DNA from 2 places in the Ferrovibrio plantarum genome. Region 1 is predicted to be linked to the other one. Evidence: riboswitches for the same ligand, from Rfam matches in the RefSeq annotation. Region 1 holds a riboswitch; the other holds the start of a gene.

What was found. Region 1 has a riboswitch for glycine ahead of gcvT (glycine cleavage system aminomethyltransferase GcvT). Riboswitches for the same ligand answer to the same signal wherever they lie in the genome.
Region 2: another riboswitch for glycine. It lies ahead of V6B08_RS01175 (D-amino acid dehydrogenase); the one in region 1 lies ahead of gcvT (glycine cleavage system aminomethyltransferase GcvT).

What each region holds. Positions count from the first base shown of each region.
Region 1 covers NZ_JBBKBA010000002.1:122,712-138,785, reverse strand. Annotated here, with positions in the region: gene gcvPA (aminomethyl-transferring glycine dehydrogenase subunit GcvPA) at 1-200, opposite strand, end outside; gene gcvH (glycine cleavage system protein GcvH) at 210-584, opposite strand; gene gcvT (glycine cleavage system aminomethyltransferase GcvT) at 593-1,711, opposite strand; glycine riboswitch at 1,890-2,000, opposite strand; gene V6B08_RS13970 (Mpo1 family 2-hydroxy fatty acid dioxygenase) at 2,178-2,720, shown strand; gene V6B08_RS13965 (cyclase family protein) at 2,742-3,791, shown strand; gene V6B08_RS13960 (methyl-accepting chemotaxis protein) at 3,929-5,830, shown strand; gene V6B08_RS13955 (acetolactate synthase large subunit) at 5,881-7,428, shown strand; gene V6B08_RS13950 (methyltransferase regulatory domain-containing protein) at 7,431-8,993, opposite strand; gene ykgO (type B 50S ribosomal protein L36) at 9,200-9,325, shown strand; gene V6B08_RS13940 (FadR/GntR family transcriptional regulator) at 9,480-10,217, shown strand; gene V6B08_RS13935 (FAD-linked oxidase C-terminal domain-containing protein) at 10,228-11,715, shown strand; gene glcE (glycolate oxidase subunit GlcE) at 11,731-12,978, shown strand; gene glcF (glycolate oxidase subunit GlcF) at 12,978-14,279, shown strand; gene V6B08_RS13920 (hypothetical protein) at 14,446-14,667, opposite strand; gene V6B08_RS13915 (low molecular weight protein-tyrosine-phosphatase) at 14,746-15,219, opposite strand; gene V6B08_RS13910 (nuclear transport factor 2 family protein) at 15,282-15,806, shown strand; gene V6B08_RS13905 (23S rRNA (adenine(2030)-N(6))-methyltransferase RlmJ) at 15,810-16,074, opposite strand, start outside.
Region 2 covers NZ_JBBKBA010000001.1:248,353-264,426, forward strand. Annotated here, with positions in the region: gene V6B08_RS01120 (AMP-dependent synthetase/ligase) at 1-1,614, opposite strand, end outside; gene V6B08_RS01125 (ABC transporter ATP-binding protein) at 1,617-2,402, opposite strand; gene V6B08_RS01130 (acyl-CoA dehydrogenase family protein) at 2,402-3,565, opposite strand; gene V6B08_RS01135 (TetR/AcrR family transcriptional regulator) at 3,566-4,246, opposite strand; gene V6B08_RS01140 (SDR family NAD(P)-dependent oxidoreductase) at 4,397-5,182, shown strand; gene V6B08_RS01145 (ABC transporter substrate-binding protein) at 5,438-6,505, shown strand; gene V6B08_RS01150 (ABC transporter ATP-binding protein) at 6,560-7,360, shown strand; gene V6B08_RS01155 (ABC transporter permease) at 7,364-8,191, shown strand; gene V6B08_RS01160 (amidohydrolase family protein) at 8,231-9,604, shown strand; gene V6B08_RS01165 (amidohydrolase family protein) at 9,618-10,997, shown strand; gene V6B08_RS01170 (GntR family transcriptional regulator) at 11,046-11,816, opposite strand; glycine riboswitch at 12,047-12,143, shown strand; gene V6B08_RS01175 (D-amino acid dehydrogenase) at 12,326-13,567, shown strand; gene katG (catalase/peroxidase HPI) at 13,642-15,816, opposite strand.

The DNA of each region.
Region 1 (16,074 bases):
GCGTCGGCGGGGGAGAGATTCCTCGCCGCCAGCGCCGCGATATGGCGTTCCACTTCCAGCTCGCCGCGATGCGGCGGCAGGTCGATCTCGGGATTCAGCGCCTCCGGTGGCACATCCTTGAACAGAGCATCGATATCGCTGACGCCGATGGCCGCCAGCATGGCTTGGCGGTCGGCGGCGGTCTGACCCAGGTAACGCATGACAGAACCTCAGAGCGTGGCGAGATAGGCGTCGTAGGCGGCGCGGTCCATCAGCGCATCCAGTTCGGCCGGATTGGCGATGGTCATCTTGAAGAACCAAGCACCGCTTTCAGCGGCGGCATTCACCAGCGCCGGATCGGCTTCCAGCGCGCTGTTATTCTCGGTGATGGTGCCGCCGACGGGTGCGTAGATTTCGCTCGCCGCCTTCACGGATTCGACCACGGCGATCTCGCCGCCGGCATCCACCTGGCGACCGGCCTGCGGCAGTTCAACGAACACCACGTCGCCAAGCTGGCTCTGGGCGTAATCGGTGATGCCCACGGTGCCGGTGTTGCCGTCCACGGCGATCCATTCATGATCCTTGGAGTAACGAATATTGGGCATGGGGTTCCTCAGGCTTTGGCGTAACGCTTGGTGATGAAGGGAAGGGTGACGATCTTGGCCGGCAGCGGCTTGCCGCGCACGATGAGCTGCACCGGCGTGCCGGCGGCGGCAGCGGCGGTTTCGACATAGCCCATGGCGACCGGGGCATCGACGCTGGGGCCGAAGCCGCCCGAGGTGACGATGCCGATCTTGCGGCCATCCAGATTCTGCACCTCGGTGCCCTCGCGGGCCGGGGCGCGGCCTTCCGGCTGGATGCCGACGCGTTTGCGGCTTACGCCATTGCTGAGTTGCTGCTGCACCACGGCGGCGCCAGGGAAGCCGCCCTCGGCGCGGCGGCGCTTCGAGATGGTCCAGTTCAGCCCGGCTTCGATCGGTGTCGTGGTGGTGTCGATGTCGTGGCCATAGAGGCAGAGGCCGGCTTCGAGGCGCAGGCTGTCACGCGCACCAAGGCCGATGGGCTTCACTTCCGGCTGGCTCAGCAGCCAGCGCGCGAAGGCTTCGGCTTCACGGGCGGCCAGCGAAATCTCGCAGCCATCCTCGCCGGTATAGCCGGAGCGGGTGACGAAGCAGGCATGCGGCCCGAGCTTCATCTCAGCGCCTTGGCCGAATTGCAGGTCGCTGACCATCGGGTTGAGCCGGGCCAGCACTGCCACGGCCTGCGGCCCCTGCAGAGCCAGCAAGGCCTGATCGGCCAGGTATTCCACTGTGCAATCGGGCAGGCCGCTTTTGAGCAGGGCGATGTCCTGCTCCTTACAGGCGGCGTTGACGATGACGAACAGGTCATTCGGCCGCTTGTTCACCATCAGGTCATCCAGGATGCCGGCGGCATCGTTGGTGAACACGGTGTAGCGCATGCGGCCGACTTCCAGCGCCACCAAGTCGCCGGGCACCAGCCGCTCCAGCGACTTCGCCGGATCGGCGCCGGTGATCAGCACCTGGCCCATATGCGACACGTCGAACAGGCCGGCGGCGGCGCGCGTATGCTTGTGCTCGGTGAGGATGCCGGTGGGATACTGCACCGGCATCTCGTAGCCGGCGAAGGGCACCATCTTGCCGCCCAATTCCTTGTGCAGCGCGTTGAGCGGCGTGAGCTTGAGGTCTTGTGAATCTGCGCCTGGTGTCGCCACGGGTCCTCACGGAGCAAAGAGTCGGTACGGCAAACGGGCTTTCACCCGTCTGCGCCCCCTCTGTCCGTGGACCTGAGAGATTCGTCGGCTTTCCGTAAGGACAGGTGTCCTTTCGGGACGCGACTTACTCCGTCGGTGGGCGGCAGGCCGGGCCTGACACCGCTTTCCAGAGCCTCGCAACGATCCCACGGTCCTTCGGCCTGAGAGTTTCCGGGGCGGTTGCTCCTTCGGCGCGTCGGGCTCGGGTTCCAGTAGCTGGAGCCGCCGACGGCTCTCCCACGGGATCTGAGCGATGGGGCGAGCATAGGCGGGCGGCCAAGCGAGTCAAACCCTTTCGCCCCGCAACGCAAAAAGCCTGGGGAAAACCCAGGTTGACAGGCAAAAACGGCAGAGTAGGGTTGAGTTATACACAAGCCCGCGCCGCCGACTCGGCAGGGGCCATAAAGCTTAAGCCGGGAGAAGTCAGATGAATCCGTTCTTCGTCGAGCAGATGGCAATGTATTCCGCCTATCACCGCGATGCGCGCAACCGCGCCACCCATTTCATCGGCATCCCCTCGATCGTCTTTGCGTTGTTCGTGCCGCTGGCCTGGATCAATCTTGGCAGCGTGGCGGGCCTGCCGCTCACCGGCGCGGTGCTGCTCTGGGCTGTCACTGGCGTGTTCTATCTCTGGCTCGACCGCCTGTTCGGTTTCCTCATGCTGCTGGTCAGCCTGGCACTGCTCACTGCCGCGCATCAGATCGCCATGTTGGGCAGCATGATGGGCTGGAGCGTGTTCGCCATCGCCTTTGTCGGCGGCTGGGTGTTCCAGCTTGTCGGGCATGCCTTCGAGGGCCGCCGCCCGGCCCTGGCCGACAATCTGCTGCAGGCGCTGATCGGCCCGATGTTCCTGGTCGCTGAAACCGCCTTCGCCGCCGGCCTCAAGCCGGAGCTGCATGAGGCGGTGGAGGCGCGCTGGCAGCATTACTCGGTCGGTGCCATGCAGGAACGTGCTGCTGCTGTGAATTGACGCCCCCGAATTGAGGCTGGCATGAATCCGCGCTGGAAGCGTCGGCCCGCAGGGTCGACCTGGGGCGATTTCGGCCCGGACGATCAACTCGGCCGGCTCAACCTGATCACACCGGAAAAGACCCGCCAGGGTATTGCCGAGGTGCGCGAGGGGCGGCGTTTCTGCCTGTCGCTGCCGCTGGAATATCCCGGCGGCAATATCCTCAACCCGCGCCGCCACCCACCGCAGCTTTTTGCCACCTCGCGCGGCGATGTCGGCAACATGGTGCATCGCCTGTCGCTCTACGATGTGCGCCACAACGATGTGATCTGCGATGATCTGGCGCTGATCTACCTGCAATACTCGACGCAATGGGACAGCTTCGCCCATGCCGGCCAGATGTTCGATGCCGATGGCGATGGCGTGCCGGAGCCGTGTTTCTACAACGGCTTTCGCGGCGGCGTGGAGATACCGGAAGCCATCGACCGGGGCGCAATAGGCGAGCGGCGCCCTGACCGCTTCGAGCAATCCGGCGTGAAGGCACTCGGCATCGAGACTTTCGCGCGCCATGGCCTGCAGGGGCGCGGCGTGCTGGTGAACCTGTTCGATCTGGTGGGCCTGCCGCGTACATGGGTCGGCTATGACATCATGATGCGGGCCATCGAGGCGCAGAATGTCATGGTCGAGAGCGGCGACATGCTCTGCCTTTATACCGGCTTCGGCGACACGCTGCTGAGCATGCAGGCCAAGCCGGACCGGCAACGGCTGGAAAATTCCAATGCGGTGATCGATGGCCGCGACGCCCGGCTGCTGAACTGGATCACCGACAGCGGCATCGCGGCATTGATCGCCGACAATTATGCCGTCGAGGGCCTGCCCTCCAAAGAGGGCGGCGAGGAAAGCCACGCCGCGCTGCCGCTGCATGAGCATTGCCTGTTCAAGCTTGGCGTGCCGCTGGGCGAAATCTGGTATCTCTCCGAACTCGCAGCTTACCTCAAGGCGGCGGGCCGCAGTCGCTTCCTGCTTACCGCGCCACCGCTCCGGCTGACTGGCGCGGTCGGCTCGCCGGTGACGCCCATTGCCACGGTATAATGGCCGTGGGTGCGCAACCTCTAATTCGGTTGGTCTCTACATTTGTTCGTGAACCAACAGACAATCGCTAGCTGATTCCGCATCGTATCCGTACCGTTGCTGTAAGCTTTTTGCCAAATACAGACGGGAGGTGCGTCATGGCCTGGTTCCGGAATCTTGGTCTGCTCAGCAAGCTGCTTGGCGTTGTCGGTATCCTCATCTTCACCGCCGGCCTGATGGCCTATGGCGGGGTCAGCGCGCTTGGCAAGATGGAGCAGGCGCTGATCCGCATCGATGATGCTTCCACTCGGCTGGAACATGCCGGGCGCGGCACGGTGAACCTGGTGCAGTTCGTGCGCATGGCGGAAGCGATGACCCGCCGGCTGGACCCGGCCCTGCGCGATACCGTGATCAAGACCGCCGACGATGAACTGCGCCGCTACCAGAGCCGCATGGATCGGCTGAAGCCGCTGATCGACACCGATGCCGACCGCAAGGATTTCGCCGACATGCAGGCGGCAGTGGACCGGTATATCCCGCTCTACCGTGCCGCGCGCGAAGCCAGCGACAAGGGCGATTTCGCCACTGCCGAAGCCGGCATCATCGCGGCATCGGCGCAGTTCAATGCCGCGCGTCAGAGCCTGCGCAACATCGAAGACCGCTACAACAAGCAGCAGGAGGAGGTGCAGAAGGCGGCCCTGGCGGAAGCCAGGATGACGCGCACCGAGTTGATCGTGGTTGCCATTGTCGGCTGTGCTGCAGGCTTGATGCTTGCACTGGGTATTGTCTTGATTGGTGTCACCCGCCCGTTGCAACGCATGATCACCGCGATGCAGCACCTCGCCGATGGTCGGCTCGATGCCCAGGTGCCGGTGTTGCAGCAGACTGACGAGGTCGGTCGCATTGGTGCGGCGCTGGCGGTGTTCAAGGAAAATGCCGTGGAGAAGCAGCGCGCCGAAGCCGAGATCGCGGCGCGACGCCAGGAGGCCGAGGCGCAGCGTGAGGCGCGCGAAGCACGCGAACGTCAGGCGGCGGCGGAAGTTGCCGAGCTTTGCCGCCGCATCACCGCCGGCGACTTGTCAACGCGGCTCAATGAAACCGACAAGGAAGGTTTCCTGCTCACCTTGAGCCAGGAACTCAACCGCCTCTCGGGCACGCTCGGCACCGTCACCGGCGGGCTCGCCAGCGTGATGGAGACCATGGCCAATGGCGACCTGACGCGACAGGTCGATGGGGAATACCAGGGGGTGTTCGCGACGTTGAAAAACAGCGCCAACGGTATGGCGGCGCGCTTACGCGAATTCGCCGGTCGGCTGTTGCAGACAACCGAGGCGGTACATGGCGCAGCAGCGGAAATCTCCACCGGCAGCCAGGATCTGGCGCAGCGCACCGAAAGTCAGGCCGCCAGTATCGAGGAGACGGCGGCGTCGATGCATGAAATCACCACCACGGTGAAGCAGAATGCCGACAATGCCCAGGCCGCCAACCAGTTGGCGAGCACGGCGCGCGACACCGCCGAAACCGGCGGCAAGGTGGTGGGCGATGCCGTGGCGGCAGTGACCCAGATCGAGGCCAGCGCACGGAAGATTTCCGACATCGTGGCACTGATCGACGAAATCGCTTTCCAGACCAACCTGCTGGCACTCAATGCCTCCGTCGAGGCGGCGCGGGCTGGCGAGGCCGGTAAAGGATTTGCGGTGGTGGCGCAGGAAGTGCGGGCGCTGGCGCAGCGTTCCGCCAGCGCTTCGAAGGACATCAAGGCGCTGATCTCCGAATCCAATGCCCAGGTGAAGACCGGCGCCACCCTGGTCAACCGTGCCGGTCAGTCGCTGGTCGATATCGTCGCGGCGATCAAGAAGGTGTCGGATATTGTCGCCGAGATCGCCGCCGCGAGCCGCGAGCAGGCGACGGGTCTGGACCAGATCAACACCGCTGTTGGCAGCATGGACGAGATGACCCAGCGGAACGCGGCACTGGTCGAGGAAACCACGGCGGCGGCGCAGTCGCTCACCACCCAGGCACAGGAACTCGCGGCCTTGGTGCGCTTCTTCAAAACCTGAGCCGGATCGGCTACACCTTTCCTTCCCCAAGCTGAAGGAGAGGGTGCAGTATGAACGGCGCGGAAAGTCTGGTGCGGTCGCTGGTGGCGAGCGGCGTGGAAATCTGCTTCGCCAATCCCGGCACGTCGGAGATGCATTTCGTCGCCGCACTCGACCATGTGCCGGGTATCCGCTGCGTGCTGGCGCTGGCCGAAGGCGTGGTGACGGGTGCCGCCGATGGCTATGCCCGGCTTGCCGGCAAGCCCGCCGCCACCCTGCTGCATCTCGGCCCCGGCCTCGCCAATGGCGTGTCCAACCTGCATAACGCGCGCAAGGCCAATTCGCCCATCGTCAATGTGGTTGGCGAGCATGCCACCTACCATCTGCAATACGACGCGCCGCTGACCTCCGATATCGAGGGCATCGCCCGGCCGGTCTCGGCCTGGATCGGTCGCGCCGAGACGGCTTCAGAAGTCGGGCCGCTGGGTGCCCAGGCAGTTGCTGCGGCGATGACCGGCGCCGGCGGCGTCGCCACCATGATCCTGCCTGCCGATACTGCCTGGAACGAGGCGGAAGGTGTGGCCCCGAAGGTGGCGGTGCCGGCGCGGCGCAAGGTCGACGATGCCGCTATTCGAGCCGGTGCCGAGGCCCTCAAGAAAGGCGGCAAGAATGCCATGCTGCTGCTCGGCGGCAAGGCGCTGCATGCGCGCGGCATCATGCTGGCCGGCCGCATCCAGGCCGCCACTGGCTGCCGCCTCTCCGGCCAGGGCAGCAACGCGCTGATCGAGCGCGGCCCGCATCTGCCGGAAGTCGGCCGCATTCCCTATGTGCTGGAAGTGGCGTTGGGCTATCTCAAGGATGTGCAGCAGCTTGTCATGGTCGGTGCGCGCAATCCGGTGGCTTTCTTCGCCTACCCCGGCAAGCCCAGCGAATTGCTGCCCGAAGGCAGCGCGCGCGTGCCGGTGGCCGCCATCGAGGACGACCTGGAGGATGCGCTGGAGCGCATCGCCGCCGCGCTGAACGCGCCGGAGCGTTTCACGATAGCGCCGAAGCCGGCGATGCCGGCGATGCCGAGCGGCCCGGTGACGCTGGATGGCATCGCCGCCGTGCTGGCCAACCTGATGCCGGACAACGCCATCGTGGTGGATGAATCGATCACCACCGGGCGCGGCATCTTCGCCGCCCTGGCTGCCGGCCCGCGCCATGACTGGCTGCAGAATATGGGCGGCTCGATCGGCTATTCGCTGCCCGTGGCGCTCGGCGCGGCACTGGCGGCACCCGACCGCAAGGTGGTGGCGCTGACCGGCGATGGCAGCGCCTTCTACACCGAGCAGGCATTGTGGAGCTTCGCGCGCGAGAATGCCGATATCACGGCGGTGATCTTCGCCAACCGGCGCTATGCCATCCTGCAGGGCGAACTGACCAATGTCGGCGTTGGCAATCCGGGGCCGCGCGCCGTCGATATGCTGACCCTCGACCGCCCCAATCCCGACTGGGTGAAGCTTGCCGAGGGCCATGGCGTTGCCGCCGAGCGCGCCACGGACCTGGACGGGTTCGCGGCGGCGCTCAAGCGGGCTTTCGGGCAGCGTGGCCCGCGCCTGATCGAACTGGTGTTCTAGTCTTACGAAGCGACCCCGAGCGCCTGCAGCAGTGGCAGGCGGTCGAGGAAGATTTTGGCGTCGGCGGCAAGCTGGGCGATGTTTTCATCCTCGCTCTGCAGCGTCTTGCCGTCCTTCACCACGCGCTGGCCGATGCTGGTCATAATCGCCCAGGCACCCTTGGCGAGCGCTGCGGCGTCTGGCGTCTTCTTACTTTTCTGCTCGCCCAGCACGGCCAGGAACATCTGCTGCAGGCGCGGCACCGGCACGCCGGCGCCGAGCACCGGCGAGGCCATGCACATCACCTCGGTATGCTCGCGCGCCATCTTCAGCAGGGCAGCGTTGAATTGCTGCGCGGCCGGGGCGGCTGCGGCGGCTTCCTCGGCGCTTTGTGCCGCAGTGGCATGGTTGGCGCCAACCAGCAAGGTCACCGCCTGGATGATCTGCAGCGGGTTGATATTCTTCGGCGCCAGCACCGGCACCAGTTCGCCGAGCGTCTTGGGCCGGTAGTTATCCGCCGCCAGGGCCTCGATCAGCGGCGTGTAGACGGCGGGACTGAGGTTCACCTCGCCCACCGCGGCATTCAGCTTCAGCGGCACTTCATTGGCCAGCACGGTCAGCGCCACGCGGCTCTGCATCAGCAGGGCGGTGCGTTCCGGCATGTTCAGCAGGCGCTGGCCACGGGTGAAGATGTCGCGGCGGAACACCTGGTTGACGATGAAATCGCGGGTGCTTTCGCGCAGCAGCGGATTCTGGATGCCGACCAGCATCTGCCGCGACTGCTCGCTGAAATTCACGTTGTCGATATGGTCGAGCAGGTTGGACGAGGCCGCGAAGCTCAGTTTGGCGGTTTCCAGATGCCGCACCGCATCGGCGAAATACATCGGCTTCCAGTCGGCGTTGAAATACTCATGCGCCAGATAGTTGGCCGGCTTGTCCTTCAGGCCCTTGAGGCGGTCGCGGGCGCCGGGCACCTGGCGGAAATAGGCGGCGCCGGCATTATCCACCTGCTCGCCGAAGGCAATCGCCGCCTGGATGCGCTTCTGGATGCCCTGTTCGGCGCTGCCGGCGATATCCTCGTGCAGCTTCATCAGGTGGCGCACCGGCATCGAGGCCGACCAGCCGGGCAAGGTGTTGTAGGACATGTACACCGCGCCGCCGACCGCCAGATGCTTGCGGATGATCGCCACGATCGTGTCGCGGTGCTTGTCCGAAACCCAGGTCCAGATGCCGTGCAGGGTGATGAAGTCGAATTTCGGCAGGTCGTCGCGTTCCAGCAGCTCGGCGAAGCCGTCATCGAGCAGGTTGGCGCCATTGCCGCCGGCCTTGGCCAGCGCGCGGGCGCCAGCGGCCTGATTCGGGTTGAAATCGGTGCCCCAGAAGGAGCCGCGGTTGGAAGCGGCATGGATATTGACGCTGACGCCCTGGCCGAAGCCCAGTTCCAGGTAGTTCACCGGGCCTGAGGACGGCGGCGCAACGCCACGCAACGCCAGGGCAAAGCGCAGATGCGCCGGCGCCAATTCGCGGTAATAGCCATAGGTATAGTCGATTTCCGCGACGTATCCGGCGGTCCAGTCAGGCTGCACAGGCCTCTCCCAAGTAATTCAACCCTAGGAGTGTAGCAAAAAGCCTTCCGATTTATTAAGCCGCAGCCGGAAACCGGGGGCTTTTTCGCCGTTGACAGGCCCGGACCGGCTTTGTATGTTCCGCCCGCTTTTCGCGCCGGTGCGGCTAGCTGCGCCGGCTTTATCATTGCCCGTGTATGGGTTCGACGAGATCTAGGGTTCGTGTCATGAAGGTCATCAATTCGCTGAAGTCCGCCAAGACCCGCCATCGCGATTGCCGCGTGGTGCGCCGCAAGGGCCGCGTCTACGTCATCAACAAGACCAACCCGCGCTTCAAGGCCCGCCAGGGCTAATAGCTGCGGCGGCGCTGGATTTCTGGCGCTGGCTCAAGAGTTTCTCCGTAAACGGCCTGGACGATTCGTCGTCCGGGCCGTTTGTCGTTCGGGGCTTGACGGGCAAGGTTCCACGGGATAGTTGTCAGCTTGTCTGACAAATTTTCGGGAATCGATGCTGCATTTCAGCCAGAGCCATAGCCTGAGCCAGACGGGCGACCTGCCGCGCCCGAGTGGCCTGGGCTCGGCTTTGGCCGACAGGTTGTTGGCGGCGATTCGCGAGGGCGGCCTGGCGCCAGGCGACAAGCTGCCGACAGAGAAGCAGCTTGCCGAGGCCCACAAGGTGAGCCGCGCCGTGGTGCGCGAGGCCATCGCCCGGCTGAAATCCGAAGGCTATGTCGAGACCCGCCAGGGGGCGGGGGCCTTCGTGCTGGCGCGGCCGGGACAGACCAGTTTCCGCCTGACCGCGCCGAATGGCATGGAGACCGGCGACCTGCGCCATGCCTTCGAGTTGCGCGGCGCCATCGAGGTAGCTGCCGCCGAACTGGCCGCGCGCCGCCGCCAGCCCGCCGATCTCGCCGCCATTGCGGCGGCCTTCGCGGCAATGGAAGCAGCCCTGGCCGAAGGCCGCGAGGCGGCCGCAGCCGATGATGCCTTTCATGCCGCCATTGCCGCCGCCACCGGCAATCCGCTGATCCAGCGATTCAGCGATTTCCTGGCGCACCAGTTTTCCGAAACCCGCCAGCTCACCTGGAGCGAGGCCGCGCGTCAGCAAGGCAAGGCCGCCGCCGCACAAGGCGAGCACCAGGCATTGCTGCGCGCGATTGAGGCCGGCGATGCCTTTGCTGCCGCAGATGCCGCGCGGGCCCATGTTGCCGCCGCCGCCGCGCGTTTCGGCTTTGGTTCTGACTGAGGATGCCCCCATGCTGATGCCCGCCCCAGACCCGAAAATCCTCGAACAGCGCGAGGCGCTGATTGCTGATCTGCGCCGTATCGTGCCGGGCGAGGGCGTGATCGTGGATGAGCGATCCTTGCGCGCCTATGAATGCGATGGGCTGACGGCCTACCGGCAATTGCCGCTAGTGGCGGTACTGCCGAGCAATATTGAGCAGGTCTCGGCGGTGCTGAAGCTCTGCTATGAGCGTGGTGTGAATGTGGTGCCGCGCGGCGCCGGCACCTCGCTTTCGGGTGGCGCATTGCCGCTGGCCGATGGCGTGCTGCTCGGCATGGGCAAGTTCAACAAGGTGCTGGAAGTCGATTGGGATAACCGCTGCGCCGTGGTGCAGCCCGGCGTCACCAATCTCGGCATCACCCGCGCCGTGGAGCATCGCGGCTTCTACTACGCGCCGGATCCCTCCAGCCAGATCGCCTGCACCATCGGCGGCAATGTGGCGGAGAATTCCGGCGGCGTGCATAGCCTGAAATACGGCCTCACCACCAACAATATCCTTGGCGTGCAGATGGTGCTGATCACCGGCGAGGTGATCCGGCTTGGCGGCAAGCATCTCGATGCGGAAGGCTATGACCTGCTCGGCGTGGTCTGCGGTTCGGAAGGTTTGCTCGGCGTGGTGACGGAAGTGACCGTGCGCATCCTGCCGAAGCCGACCACCCAGCGCGCCGTGCTGGCCGGCTTCGCCACCTCGGAAGCGGCTGGCGATTGCGTCGCCAAGGTGATCGCCGCCGGCATCATTCCGGGCGGCATGGAGATGATGGACCGTCCGGCGATCCATGCGGCGGAGGATTTTGTTCATGCCGGTTATCCGCGCGATGTCGAGGCCCTGCTGATCATCGAACTGGATGGCCCGCCGGCGGAAGTGGATGACCTGCTGAGCCGCGTCGATCTGATCGCGCGCGGCTGCGGCGCGGTGTCGCTGCGTGTTTCCGAAAGCGAGGAGGAGCGGCTGCGCTTCTGGGCCGGACGCAAGGCGGCCTTCCCGGCGGTAGGCCGCATCTCACCGGATTATCTCTGCATGGACGGCACAATTCCGCGCAAGAAGCTGCCCGAAGTGCTGACGCGCATGGCGCAGCTTTCCGAACGCCACGGCCTGCGGGTGGCGAATGTGTTCCATGCCGGCGATGGCAACCTGCATCCGCTGATCCTCTACGATGCCAATAATCCTGGCGAACTGGAGAAGGCGGAGGAATTCGGCGCCGATATTCTCCGGCTCTGCGTCGAGGTCGGCGGCGTACTCACCGGCGAGCATGGCGTCGGCGTTGAGAAGCGCGACCTGATGCCGGCGATGTTCAACGAGGCTGACCTGGCGCAGCAGGAGCGTGTCAAATGCGCCTTCGATCCCGATCACCGGCTTAATCCCGGCAAGGTGTTTCCGACGCTGCATCGCTGCGCCGATATGGGCGCCATGCATGTCAGCCGCGGCAAGCTGGCCTTCCCCGACATTCCGCGTTTCTAAGGGGTGGGGGCTAAAATGACCGACACATTTCTTCCCGCCACCGCTGAAGATGTACGCCAGGCAATTGCCTGGGCCGCCAACGAGGGCAAACCGCTCAGCCTGATCGGCCATGGCAGCAAGGCCCGGCTTGGCCGCCCCCTATCATCAAATACAGGGGGGCAAAGCGCCCATCTGCTCGATCTCTCCAAGCTCTCCGGCGTGGTGGAGTATGAGCCTGCCGAACTGGTGCTTACGGCCCGGCCCGGCACGTTGATCAGCGATATCGAAGCCTTGCTGGCTGAGCAACGGCAGATACTGGCCTTCGAGCCGCCGGATTTCGGCCCGCTCTGGGGCATGCCGTCGGGGCGTGGCACGCTCGGCGGTGCCATCGGCGCCAACCTCGGCGGCCCGCGCCGCTTCAAGATCGGCGCCATGCGCGACCATCTGCTCGGCTTCCAGGCCGTCACCGGGCGCGGCGAGCTGGTGAAGAATGGCGCCAAGGTGGTGAAGAACGTCACCGGCTACGATCTTTCCAAGTTGCTCTGCGGCGCTTTCGGCACGCTCGCCGCCGTCACCGAGGCGCATGTGAAGGTGCTGCCGGCACCTGAAAAGACTCGCACCGTGGTGGTGTTCGGCCTCGATGATGCCGCCGCCATCCGTGCGCTGGCGGAAGCGGCGCAGTCGCCGCATGAAGTCTCCGGCCTGGCGCATCTGCCGGCCATGCTGGCGGCGCGCTCCGGCATCAGCCGCATCGCCAGTTCAGGCCGTGCCGTCACGCTGGTCCGCGTCGAAGGCACCGATGTATCGGTGACGGCGCGCTGCGATGCGTTGCGCGACCTGTTGGGCAAGCATGGCGAACTTGATGAACTGCATTCGCTCAATTCATCCTGGGCCTGGCGCGAAATCCGCGATGCCAGCCTGCTCGCCCAGCCGCTGGAGCGCGTGCTGTGGCGGGTCAGTGTCGCCCCGAGCAAAGGCCCGGCCCTGGTTGCCGCCTTGCGCGAATGGCATCCCGAGATCGCGTATTTCTACGACTGGGCTGGCGGCCTGATCTGGCTCGCCATCCTGCCGAGCCGCGATGCCGGCGCCGCCGATCTGCGCCGTGCTGTTGCCGAAGCCGGCGGCGGCCATGCCACGCTGTTCCGCGCCGATGACGCCGTGCGCGCCGCTGTTTCCGTGTTCCAGCCGCAGGAGCCGGCGCTGGCGGCCTTGAGCCGCCGCGTCAAGGACAGCTTCGATCCCCAGCATATCCTCAATCCCGGCCGCATGGAGGCGGGTCTCTGATGCAAACCGCTTTCACGCTCGCCCAGCTTGCCGATCCGAATATCGCCGAAGCCAATACCATTCTGCGCAAATGCGTGCATTGCGGCTTCTGCACCGCGACCTGCCCGACCTATGCTTTGCTCGGCGATGAGCGCGACAGTCCGCGCGGCCGTATCTACCTGATCAAGCAGATGCTGGAAGGCGGCGAGGCGGCGACGGAAGAAACCGTGCGCCATGTCGACCGTTGCCTCTCCTGCCTGTCCTGCATGACCACCTGCCCGAGCAGCGTGCATTACATGCATCTGGTGGATCACGCCCGCGCTCATATCGAGCAGACCTACAAGCGGCCCTTCCTCGACCGTGCCTTGCGCGGCCTGCTGGCCTGGCTGCTGCCCTATCCGGGCCGCTTCCGCCTGGCCTTGCGCGGCGCCATGCTGGCGCGGCCGTTTGCTGGATTGCTGCCGGCGAAGCTGCGCGGCATGGTGCAGATGGCCCCGAAGCGGCTGCCCAAGGCTTCGACGCAGGATCGCCCCGGCATCTACAAGGCCCATGGCGAACGCAAGAAGCGCGTGGCGCTGATGACCGGCTGCGCGCAGCAGGTGTTGGACCCGGCGATCAACGAGGCAACGATCCGCCTGCTGAACCGCCATGGCTGCGAGGTGGTGGTGTCGCCGGGCGCGGGCTGCTGCGGTGCGCTGACGCATCACATGGGCAAGGAGCATGACGCGCACCAGAAGGCCAAGGCGAATATCGCCGCCTGGTGCGCCGAGGCCGATGGCGAGGGATTGGATGCCATCGTGATTAATGCGTCGGGCTGCGGCACCACGGTGAAGGATTACGGCTTCATGCTGCGCAACGATGCCGCCTGGGCGGAGAAGGCGGCGCGCGTTTCCGGTCTGGCGAAAGACATCACCGAATTGCTGCTCGATCTCGACTTGCAGCCCAACGGCGCCGTGCCGGCGATGACCATTGCCTATCACTCGGCCTGCTCCTTGCAGCATGGCCAGAAGATCACCACGGCGCCGAAGCAGTTGCTCAGCCGCGCCGGCTTCCAGGTCAAGGATGTGCCGGAAGGGCATCTCTGCTGTGGCTCGGCCGGCACCTACAATCTGCTGCAGCCCGAACTCGCCGGGCAACTGCGCGAGCGCAAGCTGCGCAATATCCAGAGCACCGGCGCCTCGGCGGTAGCGGCGGGCAATATCGGCTGCCTGGTGCAGATCGCCAATGGTGCTGAGGCGACCGGCAACAAGCTGCCGGTGCTGCATACGGTGCAATGGCTGGATTGGGCGACCGGCGGGCCAAAGCCCGAGGGGCTGGACTAGGGCCTGATTGCAGGCCCGACACCTGGCACGTCGTCATGCGCGGACTTGATCCGCGCATCTTGTTCCACTGGGAAAATGTTTACAAACAGTCGAAAAATGAGATGCCCGGATCAAGTCCGGGCATGACGACCTATATGAGGCTCGCACTTATATGGCGCTCTAGCTTTTACTTCTTGCTATCGGCATAGGCGCGGCATTGCTGCTCGGCCTGCATGCGCTGATGCGAGGTCATGGTCTGGCCGGTCTTCAGGCCCTTCTGGATGTCGGACATGCATTCCTGCACCAGCTCGGCATGGGTTTTCTGTACTGGTTGGCCAGGCTTGGCCTGCTGTGCCAGGGCGGGCGCGGCAGCAGCAAGCAGCGCGAGCATGAGAAAAACGCGGATCATGGCAGCTATCCCTGGACGATGTATATCGGTTATAGCACGCCGCCGAGGTAGCTGAAGAGGCGAGCTTCTTAGCATTCGTTAACAGCCGAGAGTGTTGCGGATATGCGCCAGCAATCCGCTGGAACCGGCATGACAGAGCCGGATCACCAGATCGAAACCATCGGCATTGCCGTAATAGGGATCGGGCATCTCGCGCAGCGGCTGTGCCGGCGCGAAATCGAGATAGAGTTTGGCCCGGTTGCGCAATGCCGGCGGCGCCAGCCGTTGCAGGCCCTGCAGGTGGCCGCCATCCATCGCCAGCAGCAGATCGAAATGCTCGAAATCGGCGCGGCTGACCTGGCGGGCACGCAGACCGCTGATATCGACGCCGGCGTTGCTGGCATGGCGGATGCTGCGCGGGTCCGGCGGATCGCCGATATGGTAATCATGGGTGCCGGCGGAATCGACCCGCACGCGGTCAGCCAGTCCGGCCTCGGCAAGGTAGTGCCGCAACATGCCTTCGGCGGTGGGCGAGCGGCAGATGTTCCCTGTGCATACCATCAGAATATTCATGGCGGCATTTTGCCCGGCGCCGGCTCTACCGCAAGCCTCCCGAGGAATAGTAAACTGCCGCCATGCGTGGAGACGAAACCGCCCTGCTTTTTGCCAACGAAGCCTTCTACAACGCCTTCGCCGAGCGCGACATGGTGGCGATGGCGGCATTGTGGGCCAAGGAGAAGCCGATCGGCTGCATCCATCCCGGCTGGCCGCCGCTTTTCGGCCGCCAGGCGGTGCTGGATAGCTGGGAGCGCATCCTGTCCAATACCTCGGCCCCGGATGTGGAAACCGCCGGCGCCGAAGCGGTGTGCTGGGGCGATGTCGGCATCGTCACCTGCTACGAGAAGGTGGACGACACCTATCTGGTCGCCACCAACACCTTCGTGCGCGAGGGCAAGACCTGGAAACTGGCCTATCATCAGGCCGGCCCGGTCTCGACGCCGCCGCCGGGCGGCGCCAGCAACGACGAAGACGACGACGAGGACGAGGATGACGACGAGGCCGTGCTGGCCGAAGCGGAAGCCGGCCTCGAAGACGACGATGACGACGATGATGACGATGACGACGGCGACGATACGCCGCCCTCGCGCTCGATCCATTAAATTTTAAGTTTTCGGCTTCACCAGCCAGTCGATGCGCGTGGCCGCGCCCGGCTCGCGGCCCAGGCGTTCGTTCAGGTATTGCAGCGGCGCGCGAAGCTGTTCGTCCAGCTTCCAGGGCGGGTTGAGCAATAGCAGGCCGGAACCATTCAGCTTGGTGGCATCCCGCGCCGGGCGTATCAGCAATTCCACCCGCAGGGTTTCCGGCAGCGAGGGCGCCAGCGCCTTGGCCCAGGCATCGGTGCTGTCGCGGTCCTTGATCGGATACCAC
Region 2 (16,074 bases), on a different contig from region 1:
ACCCTTCAATTCCGCAAAGCGGCCAGCGATCTCACTATCGATATTCACCAGGGCGGTGACGAAATCGCGCTCGGCATCGCCAATTACGATGGCATCGCGGATCATCGAGGCCGCGCGCAGATGATTCTCGATGAATTGGGGCGGATAGGACTGGCCGCTGCGCAGCCGGCGCATGTCCTTCAGGCGGTCAAGGAAAATCAACTGTCCGCGCTCATCCAGCCGCACCGCGTCGCCGGTGGCGAAGCCATTCGCGACTTGGCCTAGTTCCTGGGTCGCGGTCTCGTTCTTCAGGTAACCGGAGAAGGCCGGCAGGCGCAGACGAAGTTGATCCTGCTCATCCACCCAGGCTTCCATCGGCTCGGCAATGCTGGGATCGCAGGGCATCAATTCGCCCATGGTCTCCGGGCGATAATGCGAGCCGCGGCGATGCGCCGAGACCAGGCCGAGTTCGGTGGAGCCATAGAGATTGCCGAGCGGCACGCCGAAAGCATGGAAGCGCAGGAACAATTCCGCCGAAAGACCGGAGCCGCCGCTAAGCACACCGCGCACTTCGGAAAGCCCGAGCAGGTCGCGCACGCCACGCAGGATCAGCAGATCGGCCAGCGGCGCCAGCAGCAGCCGGTCCAGCCAGTTGCCCTTTCCCATGGCACGCTTGCGGCCTTGCGCCACGCCCCAGGCGAACAGCCAGCGGCGCAGCGTGCCAGCATCCATCATGCGCGCCTCGACGCTGGAGGCGAGCATTTCCCACTGCCGGGGCGTGAACATGAGATAATGCGGCCCGGTCTCGCGCAGGTCGCTCTGCACCGTCTCCGGTTTCTCGGCGTAATACAGCGTCATCGGCGCCAGTAAGGCGAGGCCGATGCCGAAATACTGCTCGGCAGCCCAGGCCGGGGAAATGTAAGACAGGTATCGCGCGCCAGGTTCGGTGCCGAGTGTGCCCATCAGGCGATAGGCGTTATCGAGAATAAAGGCATGCGACAGCATCGCGCCTTTCGGGCGCCCGGTGGTGCCCGACGTGTAGCAATAGACCGCGACATCATCCTGCCGGCCCTGATCGATCTCGGCATCCAGCCAGGCATCGTCACGATGTGCCGCACCGCGCTCGAGCAGGATATCCAGGGGATGCAGCTTGTCCTGCTTGTAGTCCCACAGGCCACGGCCATCGATATGGAAGATGGCGCGGATCGCCGGGGCGCGCGGCAGGATGGCAAGAATCTTGTCGACCTGTTCCTGATCCTCGCCCACCACCATGGCCGCCTCGGAATGCTCCAGCAGGTAGCCGAGTTCATCCACCGAGGCATCGGGATAAGCAGAAACCGTGCGGGCGCCGAGACAATGCGCCGCGAGTTCGAGCAGGAACTGCTCTTCCATGTTCTCGGATACCAGCGCCAGTACCTCGCCGCGCTTGAGGCCGCTGCCGGCCAGGCCACGGGCATAGAGCCGTACCCGGCGGTTCACTTCGCTCCAGTCATGCATCCGCCAGATGCCGGCGCGCTTGCTGCGGATCGCCGGCTTGGCGGCAAATTCACGAGCACGGTCGCGCAGCAATTGCGGCAGGGTGCGGCCGGCGGCATTGCGGCTGTCATTGACCGGGGTGGCGCGCAAACTCTGCATCGCTATTCCTTCCCCAGATAGGCGGCGATCACCGCCGGATCACTGCGCACTTCCGCCGGCGTACCGACGGCAATGACACGGCCGAAATCAATAACCGTGATGGTGTCGGAAATATCCATCACCACTTCCATGTCATGCTCCACCAGCACGATGGGGATGGCACGGGCATCGCGGATATCCAGGATGTAGCGGGCCAGATCGCCCTTCTCTTCCGGATTCATGCCAGCCATCGGCTCATCCATGATCAGCACCTCGGGATCCAGCGCGATGGCACGGCCGAGATCGACGCGCTTGCGCAGGCCGTAGCTCATGTCGCCGACCGGCGCATGGCGCAGTTCCTCGAGTTCCAGGAACTCGATGATTTCCTCGGCCTTGGCGGCGTATGCCGCTTCCTCGCGCGAGACGCGGCCCCAATAGAGCAACGCATCCAGCAGCCCGGTGCGCATCCGGTTATGGAAACCGGTGAGGATGTTTTCCCGCGCTGTCATGCTGGGATAGGTCTGGATGCCCTGAAAGGTGCGGCCGATGCCGGCGGCGGCCCGCCGGTTCGGCACCAGAGCCGTGATGTCGCGGCCCTGGAAATGCACCGCACCGGTCTGCGGCCGGTAGAAGCCGGACAGGCAGTTGAGCAGGCTCGACTTGCCGGCACCGTTCGGGCCGATGATGGCATGGATCTCGCGCGGGCGGACACGGATCGAGACCTGCTTCAGCGCCTCGACGGCGCCAAAGCGCAGGTTCAGATCACGCGCCTCGAGTACGAGGTCGCTATCTGCGGGAGCGGTGGACATCAGCCGAAACTGACATCCAGGCCGCATTCGCGGGCGATTAGCAGTTTCTGAATCTGCGAGCTGCCGTCGCCGATGGTGCAGACGCGGTTGTCGCGCATGTAGCGCGACACCGGGCAATCATCCATGAAGCCCCAGCCGCCATGAATCTGCACCGCCAGATTGGCGCATTTCGAACCAGCCTCGGTGGCATGATACTTGGCCATCGAGAGATCCATCAGATTGTGGTGGCCGTTATCGACGCCCCAGGCGGCGCGATAGGTGACAAGGCGTGCCGAATCCACCAGCAGCGCCATCTCTGCCACCATGTCCTGGATCATCTGCAGCTTGCCGATGGGACCGCCGAAAGCCTGGCGGGTCTGGGCATACTTGATCGAGTGATCGAGGCAGGCCTGGGCCAGGCCCAGCGAACAGGTGGCAAGGAAAAGACGCGCCGCCTGATAACCCTTGTGCAGCACGAAGCGGCCCTTATGCGGCTGGCCGACAACATAGTCGCCGCTGATCTCGCAATCGCTGAAATAGAGCGGGCGGGTATCGGAGGAGCGCCAGCCCATCTTGCGGTATTTCGGGCCGCGCGTGTAACCGGGCTGATCGTTCGGCACCAGGAACAGGGTGTAATTCTTGGTCGCGGCCTCGGCCGGGCTGCTCACCGTCAGCAGCAGGGTGAACAGCGAAAGCTCGGTGCCGGCATTGGTGATGTAGGCCTTTTCACCGTTAATCATCCAGCGGTTGCCAGAGATCTCGCGCGCACGGGTCTTGAAGCCCGCCGTGTCGCTGCCCGCATCCGGCTCGGTGCCGGCAATGGCGCACATGCGCTGGCCGGTGACGATTTCCGGCAGCCACTTCTCCGCCTGCTCGCGGGTGCCGAAACGGGCCAGGGTGAGGCCGGTGGCCATGCTGACCATAGCCGAGACAGCGAGCGACTGATCCGCGCGCGCCACTTCTTCCAGCGCCAGAACTGCATCGAACACGCCGAGGCCCATGCCGCCGAGTTCCTCGGGGAACGGGATCGACATCACGCCAAGATCACCAAGCTTCTTGAACAGGTCGGCCGGGAATTCCCCGGTGCGGTCCAGTTCCTCGGCCCGCGGCGCGATTTCCGCCTGGGCAAATTCCCTGACCTTGGCCTGCAGATTCTGCTGATCCTGCGTGAGTTCGAAGTTCATCTAATCGCCTCTTATGCTCGGTGATGTGAAGGGGGTTAGAACCTGATGCAGCTCGGCCTGCAGGGCCGGGCCGGGATTGGCGGTGAAAGCGCGCAGGGCCAGATCGATCAGTGCTTCGGAAGCCTGATCAGCGGTCCAGGGGCCATCGGGCGAGTACCACTTGGTGACCCAGTGCACGGCACCCAGCAGCATGAACACCGCCATCTTCGGGTTCACCGGCAGGATGCTGCCGTCGCGGATGCCTTCCTCGACCAGTTCGCGGAGCTGTTTTTCATAAGCATCGCGCAGCGCGATAATCGGGCCGGCGGTGCCTTCGGCCAGCGCGTTCTCTTCCAGGATCAGCACCGGGACGCCCAGGTCGCTGATCACGGTGCGCAGGTAGCCGGTCATGCCGATGCGGATTTTTTCCAGGCCATTGCGGCCCTCGCGCATGCCGATGGCGAGATGCTCGTTGGCAATCTCCATCGCCTCTTCGTGGCAGGCGCAGAGCAGGTCGTTCTTGTTGTTCACATAGCGATAGAGGGCGGTCTTGGTGACGCCCAGGCGCTCGGCGACGTCGTCCAGCGTCGTGCCGTGGCTGCCGCGGCGGTTAAACACGCGGGCGGCTTCGCGGATGATCGCTTTCCGCTTGTTGTCGGTTTGCTCGGCGCGGCTTGGCACCGCGTTGGCCCACTTGGTCATCTTTCCTCCGAACCAGGGTGAGTGGCTGTCAAAGCGCCATCTTGCCTGATTCGTGCCGATAGTTACACGTAAGAACCGAGAATGCAACACTAGAAACTTTAGTTACTGTATGTTCACAATGAGCCTTAAATCAGGAGGGAACCCAGAATCATGACCAAGAAAATGGCGGATCGCCGGGAAGAAGTTGCTCTGCTCTGTGGCGGCACGGCCGGAATCGGCCTGGCCAGCGCACGGGCCTTACTGGCCGAGGGGGTGAAAAAAATCATGCTGGTCGGCCGCAAGCCGGAACGCGGCACGGCAGCCCAGGCCGCCCTGGCAGCCGAATTCCCCGGCGCCGATATCCGATTCTGTGCCGCCGATCTCGGCCAGCCGGAAGGCGCCGAGGCGGCAGTGCAGGCCTGCCTGGCGGCGTTCGGGCGCATCGACACGCTGCTGAGCTGCGCCGGTGGCGACCCGATGCCGCGCCTGCTGCATGAAACGCCGCTGGCCGACTTGCCGCGCATCATCGGCGGCACGTCGGCCAGCGTGCTGCTGCCGGTGCGGGCCGCCCTGCCGGCGATGATGGCGCAGCGTGGCGGCAGCATCATCTGCATCGCCTCCGACGCGGCAAAAGTGGCGACACCCGGCGAGGTCTGCATCGGCGCGGCGATGGCGGCGATCGTGATGTTCTGCCGCGCCTTGGCCATCGAAGCAAAACGCAGCGGCATCCGCGTCAATTGCCTCACCCCCAGCATCGTGCGCGATACGCCGCTCTATGATGCGCTGATGAGCGATGCCTTTGCCGGCAAGCTTTTTGCCAAGGCGGAAGGCCTGGCCAAGCTAGGCGTGGTGGTGCCCGATGACCTCGCCGCCGTGGTGGCGTTTCTCTCCAGCCCCGCTGCCGCACGGCTCACCGGCCAGACCATCAGCGTCAATGGCGGCATCTCGGCGGCCTGAGCCACAAGCCCCCTGCCGCCTGCCGCCCGCCGCCCGTAATGGCGCTTCACCAATGGCGTGCGCGGCAGGGGGCGACTCAATTGTGGACACACACCGGCCGCTTTTGAAAAAAGAAGTATACATTTCTGCTTTTATGGGGCTACGATGTATTACACATCGTGGCCGAGGCGTTGCAGGCGCCATGACCGCTGAGGGCGGCTAAATCGGGACCACGGGGCGTTTGGGCGCATTTCCCAACCGGCAGAGGGGACCGACATGTTTCGCAAGATTGACCGCAGGCAGCTTCTCACCGGCTCGACGGCGATTGCCGCCGCGAGCCTGTTCCCGATGCCCTACTTGATGGCGCAGACCAATTTCTTCGAGCCGACCCGCGTGCGCACCACCCATGCGCCCTATGTCTCGGCCGGCCCGTATTTCATCGCCCAGGCCAAGGGCTACTTCAAGAAAGTGGGCCTCGACGTCACCTCCACCAGCTTCATCGATCAGGCCCAGGCGATGCCGGGCCTGGCGGCAGGCGAATTCGACATCACCGGCGCCACGATCAGCGCCGGCCTGTTCAACCTGATGGCCAAGGGCACCCCGGTGCGTCTGATCATGGAAGGCGGCCGCGAAAGCCCAGGGATGGGCTCGAACGCCATCCTGGTGAGCAACGAGACCTACGCCGCTGGCTTCACCAACCTAGCCGGCTACAAATTCGCCAAGGGCCGCAATTTCGGTGTTTCGACGCGCGGCGCCGTGGCGCAGTACCTGCATTACACGGCGCTGGAGCGTGCCGGGCTGACGCCGGATGACGTGAGCTGGCAGTGGGGCCTGGATACCCGCAACAGCCTGGCGCTGATGCCGGCCGAGCGCGTGCATGTGATCAACATTCCGCTGCCCGGCGCCTATGCGGCACAGAAGCGCGGCGTCGGCAAGGTGGTGACCTGGAGCGACGAGATCGCGCCGAATTTCGTGCTGGCCTGCCGTGCCGCCAGCCAGAAGTTCCTTGCCGAGCGCTATTCGGCGGTGGTGCGCTTCATCATGGCGATCCTGCATGCCAATGCCGAATTCAACGCGGCGGCGCAGAACGGCAACCCGGAGGTGCTGAAGATCATTGCCGAAGGCACCGGCCTGGAGCCGGAAGTGATCGATGAATGCCGCCCGCGCTGGACCCAGATGACACCAGATGGCATCCCGAATGTGCAGTCGATCATGAACCAGCAGATGTTCTGGAAGGACAAGACCGATCTGCTGGCGCGGCCGGTGCCGGAAGACAGCCTGTTCGATCTCGGTGCCGTGCGCGAAGCCAAGAAGCGCCTCGAGGACAAGAACCCATTCATCTGATCGGATCGGGAATCTGATCCGGATAGGCGTTTCCAGTCGGTACTAAGGTGCGGGATGCTGCAGGCGATTGAAGTTTCGGGGCTGACCCATCGTTGGCTGAGCAAGACACGGCCACCGACTTTGGCCTTGAGCAATGTCGACTGCCGCTTCCCGGCCGGCAAGGTGACGGCAATTGTCGGCCCCAGCGGCTGCGGCAAATCCACTTTGCTGCTGATGCTGCGCGGCCTGCTCGAGCCGAGCCAGGGCAAGATCAGCTTCGCGTATCAGTCGGGACAGAACACGACTTATGGCGCGGCGCCGCAGATGGCGACCGTGTGGCAGGCCTTCAACCTGCTGCCCTGGCGCACCGTGCTCGACAATGTCGCTTTCGGCCTCGAGCTGGGCGGCATGGGCAAGGAGGAGCGCTATCGCCGCGCGGCGGAAGCGATCAAGGCGGTGGAGCTTTCCGGCTTCGAGAACCATTTTCCGGGCCAGCTTTCCGGCGGCATGAAACAGCGCGTCGGCCTGGCGCGCGGCCTGGTGCAGGCGCCGGATGTGCTGCTGCTGGACGAGCCGTTCGGCGCGCTGGACGCGCAGACCCGGCTTTACCTGCAGGAACAACTCGCCACGGTGGTGGAGCAAAGCCGCAAGACGGTGATCCTGGTCACCCACAGCATCGAGGAAGCGGTGTTCCTGGCCGACAAGGTGCTGGTGATGACCGCGCGGCCCGGCCGCATTGCCGCCGATATCGATATCGACCTGCCGCGTCCGCGCGGCATCGAAACGCAGAACAACCCGGCCTTCGGCAAGTATTTCTCCGACATCTACGGCCTGCTGCGTGATGAAGTGAGAAAATCCATGCTGGCAGGTGCGTAAGCCATGACCGAGAAGCACGATCCGATCAAGGCCAGCCAGGTTCAGCAGGACGACGAAGCAGCCTATGCCAACCAGCGGCTGAAGGACGAATACCGCCTCTATGGCCCCATCGCGCTGATCCTGTCGCTGGTGGTGTGGGAAGCCTTCGTCGACATCTCGAAGATTCCGGAGCTGTACCTGCCGGCACCGTCGCTGGTCGTGGTAACGCTCTACAAGCTGTTCGTCGACAAGGGGCTGCTCTACGACCTCTATGTCACGCTCTACCGCATTTTCGGCGGCTTCTTCCTCGCCAGTTTCGTCGGTGTCGGCCTTGGTATCCTGATGGGCACATCCAAGCGGATGAACGCCATCCTCGATCCCTTCGTTGCCGCGATTTATCCGCTGCCAAAAATTTCACTGGTGCCGTTGCTGATCATCTGGCTTGGCAGTGGCGACGCTTTCCAGATTGTGCTGAGCGCCTTGGGCTGCGTCTTCCCGATCCTGGTCAATACCATTCTCGGCGTGCGGCAATGCGACGAGGGCCTGGTGCTGGCGGCGCGCGACCTCGGCGCCAGCCACAGCCAGATCCTGCGCAAGGTGGTGCTGCCGGCGGCAATCCCCAGCATCTTCAGCGGCCTGCGCCTGGCACTTGGCATCGCCATCATCCTGGTGGTGGCGGCCGAAATGCAGACGGCGCGCTACGGCCTTGGCGCCAAGCTCAATCTTGCCGGCCAGATCCTCGAGACCGGCCAGGTCTTCGCCATCCTGCTGCTGCTGGCGATCCTGGGCATTCTGCTTACCAAAGGGCAGCAGGCGCTGGACCGGCTGCTGAGCCGCTGGCGCGCAAACTGAGTATGGCTATTTGATTATGAGCAAGAAGGCAGGTTCGAGATGAAGCGCACCCTGGTGAAATGCGGTTGGCTGGTGAGCTGCGACCCCAAGATCGGCGATCTGGTTGATGCCGAATTGCTGCTGGAGGGCGACAAGATCGTCGCCGTGGGCAAGAACCTGAATGCCCAGGTGGATGCGGTGATCGAAGCCAGCGACATGATCGTGATGCCCGGTCTGGTCAACGCCCATATCCATGTCTGGCAATGCGGCATGCGCGGCATCGGTTCGGAGTGGATGAGCGCCGACTATCACGGCAACATGCATGGCAACATCGCCACCCGCTACAAGCCGGACGACAACTATGTCGCCAATGTGGTGGGCAGCCTGACCCAGATCGATGGCGGCGTTACCACCGTGCTCGACTGGTGCCATAACCTGACCTCGCTGGAACATGCCGAACGCTCCATCGACGGCCTGGAAGAGACTGGATTGCGCGCCGTGTTCGCCCATGGCACCGCCAAGCCGCCGACGCCGCCGGGCGGCCTGCCCTATACCCATATCGCGCATCCGCGCGACCGCGTGAAAGCCCTGCGCGAAGGCCGGCTTTCAAGCGACGACGCCCGCATCACCATGGCAATGGCGATCCTGGGGCCGCATTACTCGGTGGCGGAAGTGGTGGAACAGGATGTACGGCTGGCCAAGGAATTCGGCCTGCTGGCAAGCTCGCATGCCACCCGCCGCCATGCCGATTGCGTGACGCCGAAAGGCTATCTGCAATTGGCCAAGGCCGGCCTGCTGGGGCCGGACCACAATATCGTGCATGCCAATTATTTCGAGGATGATGAACTCAAGGCCGTGATCGATTGCGGCGCCTCGATCACCGCGACGGTGCTGGTGGAACTGCATGGCCATGCCGCCGATCCGCTGACCGGCCGCGTGCGCGCCATGGGCGGCATGCCCTCGCTCGGCATCGACGTGGAGCCGATCGTCACCGCGGAATTCTTCCGCGAAATGCAGGCAGCCCTGCTTTACCTGCGCAATGCGGAGCATCGCGCCTATGCCGCCGCCGGCAAGCCGCCGTCGCAGGTGATCCCGGTGCGCTCGCGCGAGGCACTGGAATGGGCCACCATCGGCGGTGCCCGCGCGCTGATGCTGGAAGACAAGATCGGTTCGCTCACCCCGGGCAAGAAGGCCGACGTGGTGATGCTGCGCGCCACCGATTTGAACCTGTTCCCGGTGCATGACCCGGTATTTTCCATCGTCGAGCAGGCCCATGCCGGCAATGTCGATACCGTGATCATCGATGGCGTGATCCGCAAGCAGGGCGGCCAGCTCGTCTATGGCGCCGAAGCCCTGCGGCGCAAGAAGACCGAGCTGCTGGCTTCCGCCGAACGCATCATGCGCGAAGCCAAGTTCACCCTGAAAGCGGCCTAGAGCGAGACCCGGCATGACCCGCACCCTGATCAAATGTGGCTGGCTGGTTTCGGTGGATCCATCCATCGGCGTGCTCACCGATGCGGAATTGCTGATCGAGGATGATCGCATCAAGGCCATCGGCAAGCCGCTCAATACCCAGGCCGATGTGGTGATCGACGCCAGCGACATGATCGTGATGCCGGGCCTGATCAACGCCCATATGCATACCTGGCAATCCGGCCTGCGGGCCATTGGCTGCGAATGGGTGCATCTCGATTACTTCAAGTATCTGCACGGCAACATGGCGACGCTGTATGGGCCGGAGGATAACTACCTCGGCAACCTGATCGGCGCGCTGAACCAGATCAATTGCGGCGTCACCTCGCTGTTCGACTATTGCCACAACATCACCTCGCTGGAGCAGGCCGAACGCTCCATCGATGCCCTGGAGGAAAGCGGTATCCGCGCCCTGTTCGGGCTCGGCAATGGCAAGCTGCGGCCTGAGGAAGAAGCCAAGAACCCGTTCGAGAAGCGGCCGCATCCGCGCCAGCGCATCGACCATCTACGCCGCGGCCGCATGGCCAGCAACGAGCAGCGCGTCACCATGGCGCTGGCAATCTCGGGCCCGCATTGGGGCGATTACGATACCGCCATATCGAACCTGGAACTGGCCAAGGAATACGGCCTGCTCTCCTCCTCGCATGCCACCAAGCGCAAGAAATTCTGTGTCGTGCCCGATGGCTATATCCGGCTGGCCAAGGCCGGCTATCTCGGCCCGCACCATAATATCGTGCATGGCAACTATCTCGATGACGAGGAACTGAAGCTGCTGGTGGATTGCGGCGTTTCCTTCACCGCGACGGTGCAGACCGAATTGCGCGGCTATGCCGCCGATCCGCTGCCGGGCCGGCTGCGCGCGCTCGGTGCGCTGCCCTCGCTTGGTGTCGATGTCGAGCCGCGCGTTTCGGGCGAAATGTTCCGCGAAATGCAGATCGCGCTGCTGCACGCCTTGTCCATCGCCCAGCGCAACAACGAATACGAAGGCGCCAAGCCCTTCGAGCGCGTGCCGATCCGCAGCATGGAAGCCCTGGAATGGGCCACCATCGGCGGCGCCCGCGCCATGGGTCTGGAACAGGTGACCGGCTCGCTCACGCCCGGCAAGAAGGCCGATATCGTGATGCTGCGTGCCAACGACCTCAATCTCTTTCCGGTGCATGACCCGGTTTACAGCATCGTCGAACAGGCCAATGCCGGCAATGTCGATACCGTGATCGTGGATGGCGCCATCCTGAAGCGCGGCGGCAAGCTGCGCTTCCCGCCCGGGCTGCTGCGCCAGCGCATGAGTGAACTCTCCGCCTCCGTCACGCGGCTGATGAACGAAGCGAATTACAAGGTGGCCAGAGCAAGTTAGGTGGGCGAGTTAAGTAGACGAGTTAGGCAGCCCCGTTAGACGGCCCAGTTAGACGGCAGCGGCCTTGGCGCGCGGCGCGCGGCGGCGCTTCTGCGGCTCCGCCGGCAGTTCCTCGATAATATTGCGTTGTGCCAGGGCGCGCGCGGCGGTGTTCTTCACCGTCATGATATGGGTGCGCATCAGCTCTTCCGCCTTCTTCGGCTCGCGGCAGAGGATCGCCTCGAAGATGGCATGATGATCCATATGGCGCATGCGTACCCGCTCGAGGCCGAAACCCACCACGTTATGCGCCGAGGTATGTGGTACCCGCTGGAACAGCCGCACCACATCCACCACCACGCGGGAATTCGCCGCTTCATGGATGACGCGATGGAAACGCCGGTTCGCCTCGGTATAGACCGAGCGCAGCGTCTGCACGTCGACGCCGTGGCGGTTCAGTGCGTTATCGACCAGGGCCAGGGCCTGTTCGATCTCAACCTGCTGCGCCTGGGTCAGGCCGCGCTCGGCGGCCAGCCGCGCCGCCAGGCCTTCCGCCAGGGCGCGCATTTCGTAGGTGTCGGTGATTTCAGACAGGGTGTAGGCACGCACCGAGTAACCACGGTTCGGCGTGTAATCCAGCAACCCCTCGCCGGCCAGGGTCTGCAACGCGGCACGGATCGGCGTGCGCGAGACTTTGAACTGGCGGCAAAGATCGAGTTCAAACAGCCGGGAATCCGGCGCGATACGGCCATCAAGCAGGGCCGCGCGCAACAGGTCGGTTACGGTTTGCGACCGTGGCCCGTCATTAGCTTCAAGCCTCGCGCCCAGAACTGCCTCCATCCGAAACGTATAAACTGCCGAAACGTATACAAACGGCGCTTTTTCATGCGCCAACCCGCCGTTCAACGCCACCGGCAATGCATTCTAACCGATGGCTTGGATGATTGTATTATATTCTACGCCGATTAATGCAAAATGTATTCATTATGGCCATTCAGCAACAGGGCTTTGAACCGCGCAGCCAGCCCGACTTGCCAAGCTAGGCTCTGCTGCTTAAGGTAGCCGTGTTACCGAATGACGCGGGAGAGCGTGGACGGAGGCTTCTCCGTTCACCGCCGACGGAGCAACGCCCCGGAAACTCTCAGGCACCAGGACCGCGCCGTTCTTTGACATCTGGAGAGAGGCGCTTAAGTGCGCCCACCGAAGGGGAAGCTTGGCGGTACGTCCGCTGGGTAAGCTCTCAGGTACAGCGACAGAGGGGGCCGTTTGCGCGAAATCGTGCATGGCATGCGCCATGCAAGGCTGATCGTGGGCGGTTCAACCCCTGTTGCTTTGGAGAGCCTTTAAACATGACCAAGATCGCCGTAATCGGCGCCGGTATCACCGGCGTTACCACCGCCTATGCGCTGAGCCTGCGCGGCTATGATGTCACCGTGTTCGACCGCCACCGCTATCCGGCGATGGCCACCTCCTATGCCAATGGCGGTCAGCTATCCGCCAGCAATGCGGAAGTCTGGAATAGCTGGGGGACGGTGCTGAAGGGCCTGAAATGGATGTTCCGGCCCGAGGCGCCATTTCTGCTCAACCCGTTGCCGACCTGGCACAAGCTTTCCTGGTTTGCCGAATTCATCGCCAATATTCCGAAATATGGCCTGAACACGGTGGAGACCACCCGCCTGGCGATTGCCGCACGGCAGCATCTGCTGGCCTGGGCGGAAACCGAGAAGATCGATTTCGACTGGCAGCCCAAGGGCATTCTGCATGTCTATCGCCGCGAAGCCGACCTGGCGGCAGCACGGCGGGTGAACGCTCATCTGACGCGTGGCGGCCTGGAGCGGGTGGAAGTTTCGCGCGCCGATATCCGCCGCATCGAACCGGCCATCGCCATCGACTGCCTGGGCGGCTTCTACACGGCCTCCGATTCCACCGGCGACATTCACAAATACACCCGTGGCCTGGCGGATGCGGCGGCACGACGAGGTGTCTGTTTCGTGCAGGATGCCGAGGTGTTGTCGCTGGCTGCGCAGAACGAGCATGCGCTTGTCACCTGGCGCCCGGCTGGCGACGAGGCGGCGCGGACCGGTCCGGTGGAATCCTCCAGCTTCGATGGCCTGGTGATCTGCGCCGGCGTCGCCAGCCGCGCCTTCGCCGCCATGCTGGGCGACCGCATCAACATCTATCCGGTAAAGGGCTATTCCATCACGGTGCCGCTGGAAGATGAAAAGAGCCGTGCGGCAGCACCCTATGTCAGCCTGCTCGATGATGCCGCCAAGATCGTCACCAGCCGATTGGGGCCGGGCCGCCTTCGCGTTGCCGGCACGGCGGAGTTCAACGGCGAGAACTACAATATCCGCAACGACCGCATCCTGCCGCTGACCAACTGGGTGCGCACGCTGTTTCCCAGTGTGGCGACAGACCGCGTGATTCCCTGGGCGGGCTTGCGGCCGATGACACCGAGCATGCTGCCGAAGGTCGGTCCGGGCCGCCGCCCGCGGGTATTCTACAATACAGGCCACGGCCACCTCGGCTGGACCCTATCGGCAGGTACCGCCGAAGCTGTTGCCGCCAGCATCGCCGGCGCCAGACTCTGAAACAGTAACTAGCTTTGAACAGCAAAACGCCGCCGGATCGAAATGATCCGACGGCGTTCCGCTGCTCCACGCGATCAAGCGAGATCGAAGCGGTCGAGATTCATCACCTTGGTCCAGGCGGCAACGAAATCGCGCACGAACTTCTCCTGTGCATCGGCGCTGCCATAGACTTCGGCGATGGCGCGGAGTTGCGAGTTGGAGCCGAACACCAGATCGGCGCGGGTGGCGGTCCATTTCACCTCGCCGCTCTTGCGGTCGCGGCCTTCATACACATTGTCGCCCGCCGGCTTCCATTCGGTCGCCATGTCGAGCAGGTTGACGAAGAAGTCGTTGCTCAAGGCTTCCGGCTTCTTGGTAAAGACACCATGCTGGCTCTTGCCCGTATTGGTGTTCAGCACCCGCATACCGCCAAGCAGCACCGTCATCTCCGGCGCCGTCAGGGTGAGCAACTGCGCCTTGTCGATCAGCAACTCCTCGGCGGAGACGCTGTACTTGCCCTTGAGGTAATTGCGGAAGCCATCGGCAATCGGCTCCAGCACCGCGAAAGATTCAACGTCGGTCTGCTCCGCCGAGGCATCCATGCGGCCCGGCGCGAACGGCACCGTCACCGCGACGCCGGCGGCCTTAGCCGCCTGTTCGATGCCGGCATTACCGGCCAGCACGATCAGGTCGGCCAGCGACACCTTCTTGCCGCCGCTCTGCGCCGCGTTGAAACTGCCCTGGATCGCTTCCAGCGCCTTCAGCATCTTGGCGAGCTGAGCCGGCTCGTTCACCGCCCAATCCTTCTGCGGCGCCAGGCGGATACGCGCACCATTGGCGCCACCGCGCTTGTCTGAGCCACGGAAAGTGGAAGCGGACGCCCACGCCGTCGACACCAATTCGGAGACCGAAAGCCCGGCCGACAGGATCTTGGCCTTGAGTGCAGCGACATCCGCATCGTCGATCAGCTTGTGATCCACAGCCGGGATCGGGTCCTGCCACAGCAACGCCTCAGCAGGCACTTCCGGCCCGAGATACCGGGCGCGCGGCCCCATATCGCGGTGCGTCAGCTTGAACCAGGCCCGCGCGAAGGCATCGGCGAACTGGTCGGGGTTTTCCATGAAGCGGCGCGAAATCTTCTCATAGGCCGGATCGAAGCGCAGCGCCAGGTCGGTGGTCAGCATCGACGGCGCATGGCGCTTCGACGGATCATGGGCATCGGGCACGGTATTGGCACCGGCGCCATGCTTCGGCTTCCACTGATGCGCACCGGCCGGGCTCTTGGTCAATTCCCATTCATAACCGAACAGGTTCCAGAAGAAGTTGCCGCTCCACTTGGTCGGCGTGGTGGTCCAGGTCACTTCCAGACCGCTGGTGATGGTGTCACCGCCCTTGCCACTGCCGAAGCTGCTCTTCCAGCCAAAGCCCTGATCCTCGATGGCAGCCGCTTCGGGATCGGCACCGACATGGGTGGCCGGGCCAGCACCATGGGTCTTGCCGAAGGTGTGACCGCCAGCAATCAGCGCCACGGTCTCTTCGTCATCCATCGCCATGCGGGCGAAGGTCTCGCGGATATCCTTGGCCGCCGCAAGCGGATCCGGATTGCCGTTCGGGCCTTCCGGATTCACATAGATCAGGCCCATCTGCACCGCAGCGAGCGGATTCTCCAGCTCGCGGTCGCCGCTATAGCGCTTGTCATCGAGCCACTTGCTCTCGCGGCCCCAGTAGACGTCCTGATCCGGCTCCCACACATCGGCGCGGCCGCCGCCGAAGCCGAAAGTCTTGAAGCCCATGCTTTCCAGCGCCACGTTGCCGGCCAGGATCATCAGGTCGGCCCAGGAAATCCGGCGGCCGTATTTCTGCTTGATCGGCCACAGCAGGCGCCGCGCCTTGTCGAGGCTGACATTGTCCGGCCAGCTATTCAGCGGCGCGAAACGCTGCTGCCCACGGCCACCGCCACCCCGGCCATCGCCGGTGCGGTAGGTGCCGGCGCTATGCCAGGCCATGCGGATGAACAGCGGGCCGTAATGCCCGAAATCGGCCGGCCACCAATCCTGCGACTGAGTCATCAGGGCGCGCAGGTCCTGCTTCAGGGCGGCATAGTCGAGTTTCTTGAATTCCTCGGCATAATCGAATCCCGGCCCCATGGGATCGGATTTCGAGGAATGCTGGTGCAGCAGCTCCAGCTTCAATTGGTTCGGCCACCAATCCCGGTTCGACGTGCCGCCGCCGGCCGTGTGGTGGAACGGGCATTTTGCTTCGGCTGTCATAGCTTCCTCCCTGCTGATCTGGATGACTTCACTGCTCGGGAACTAAGATTAGAATTATTCTAAAATAGGTCAAGCCCAGACACCTGAAATCTCCCGATCCCGATTAAAGAAACGCCGGAAAATAGAGAAATATTTCGGATGAATTGCCACGAATGGCCGCGGATCAGGAAGACCGGTGGGCAAACAGGCCGGAAAATACCGGCTGCTTTCACTGTACCGCCTCACGGCGTATTGCACATGACGAAACGCACAGGCCTG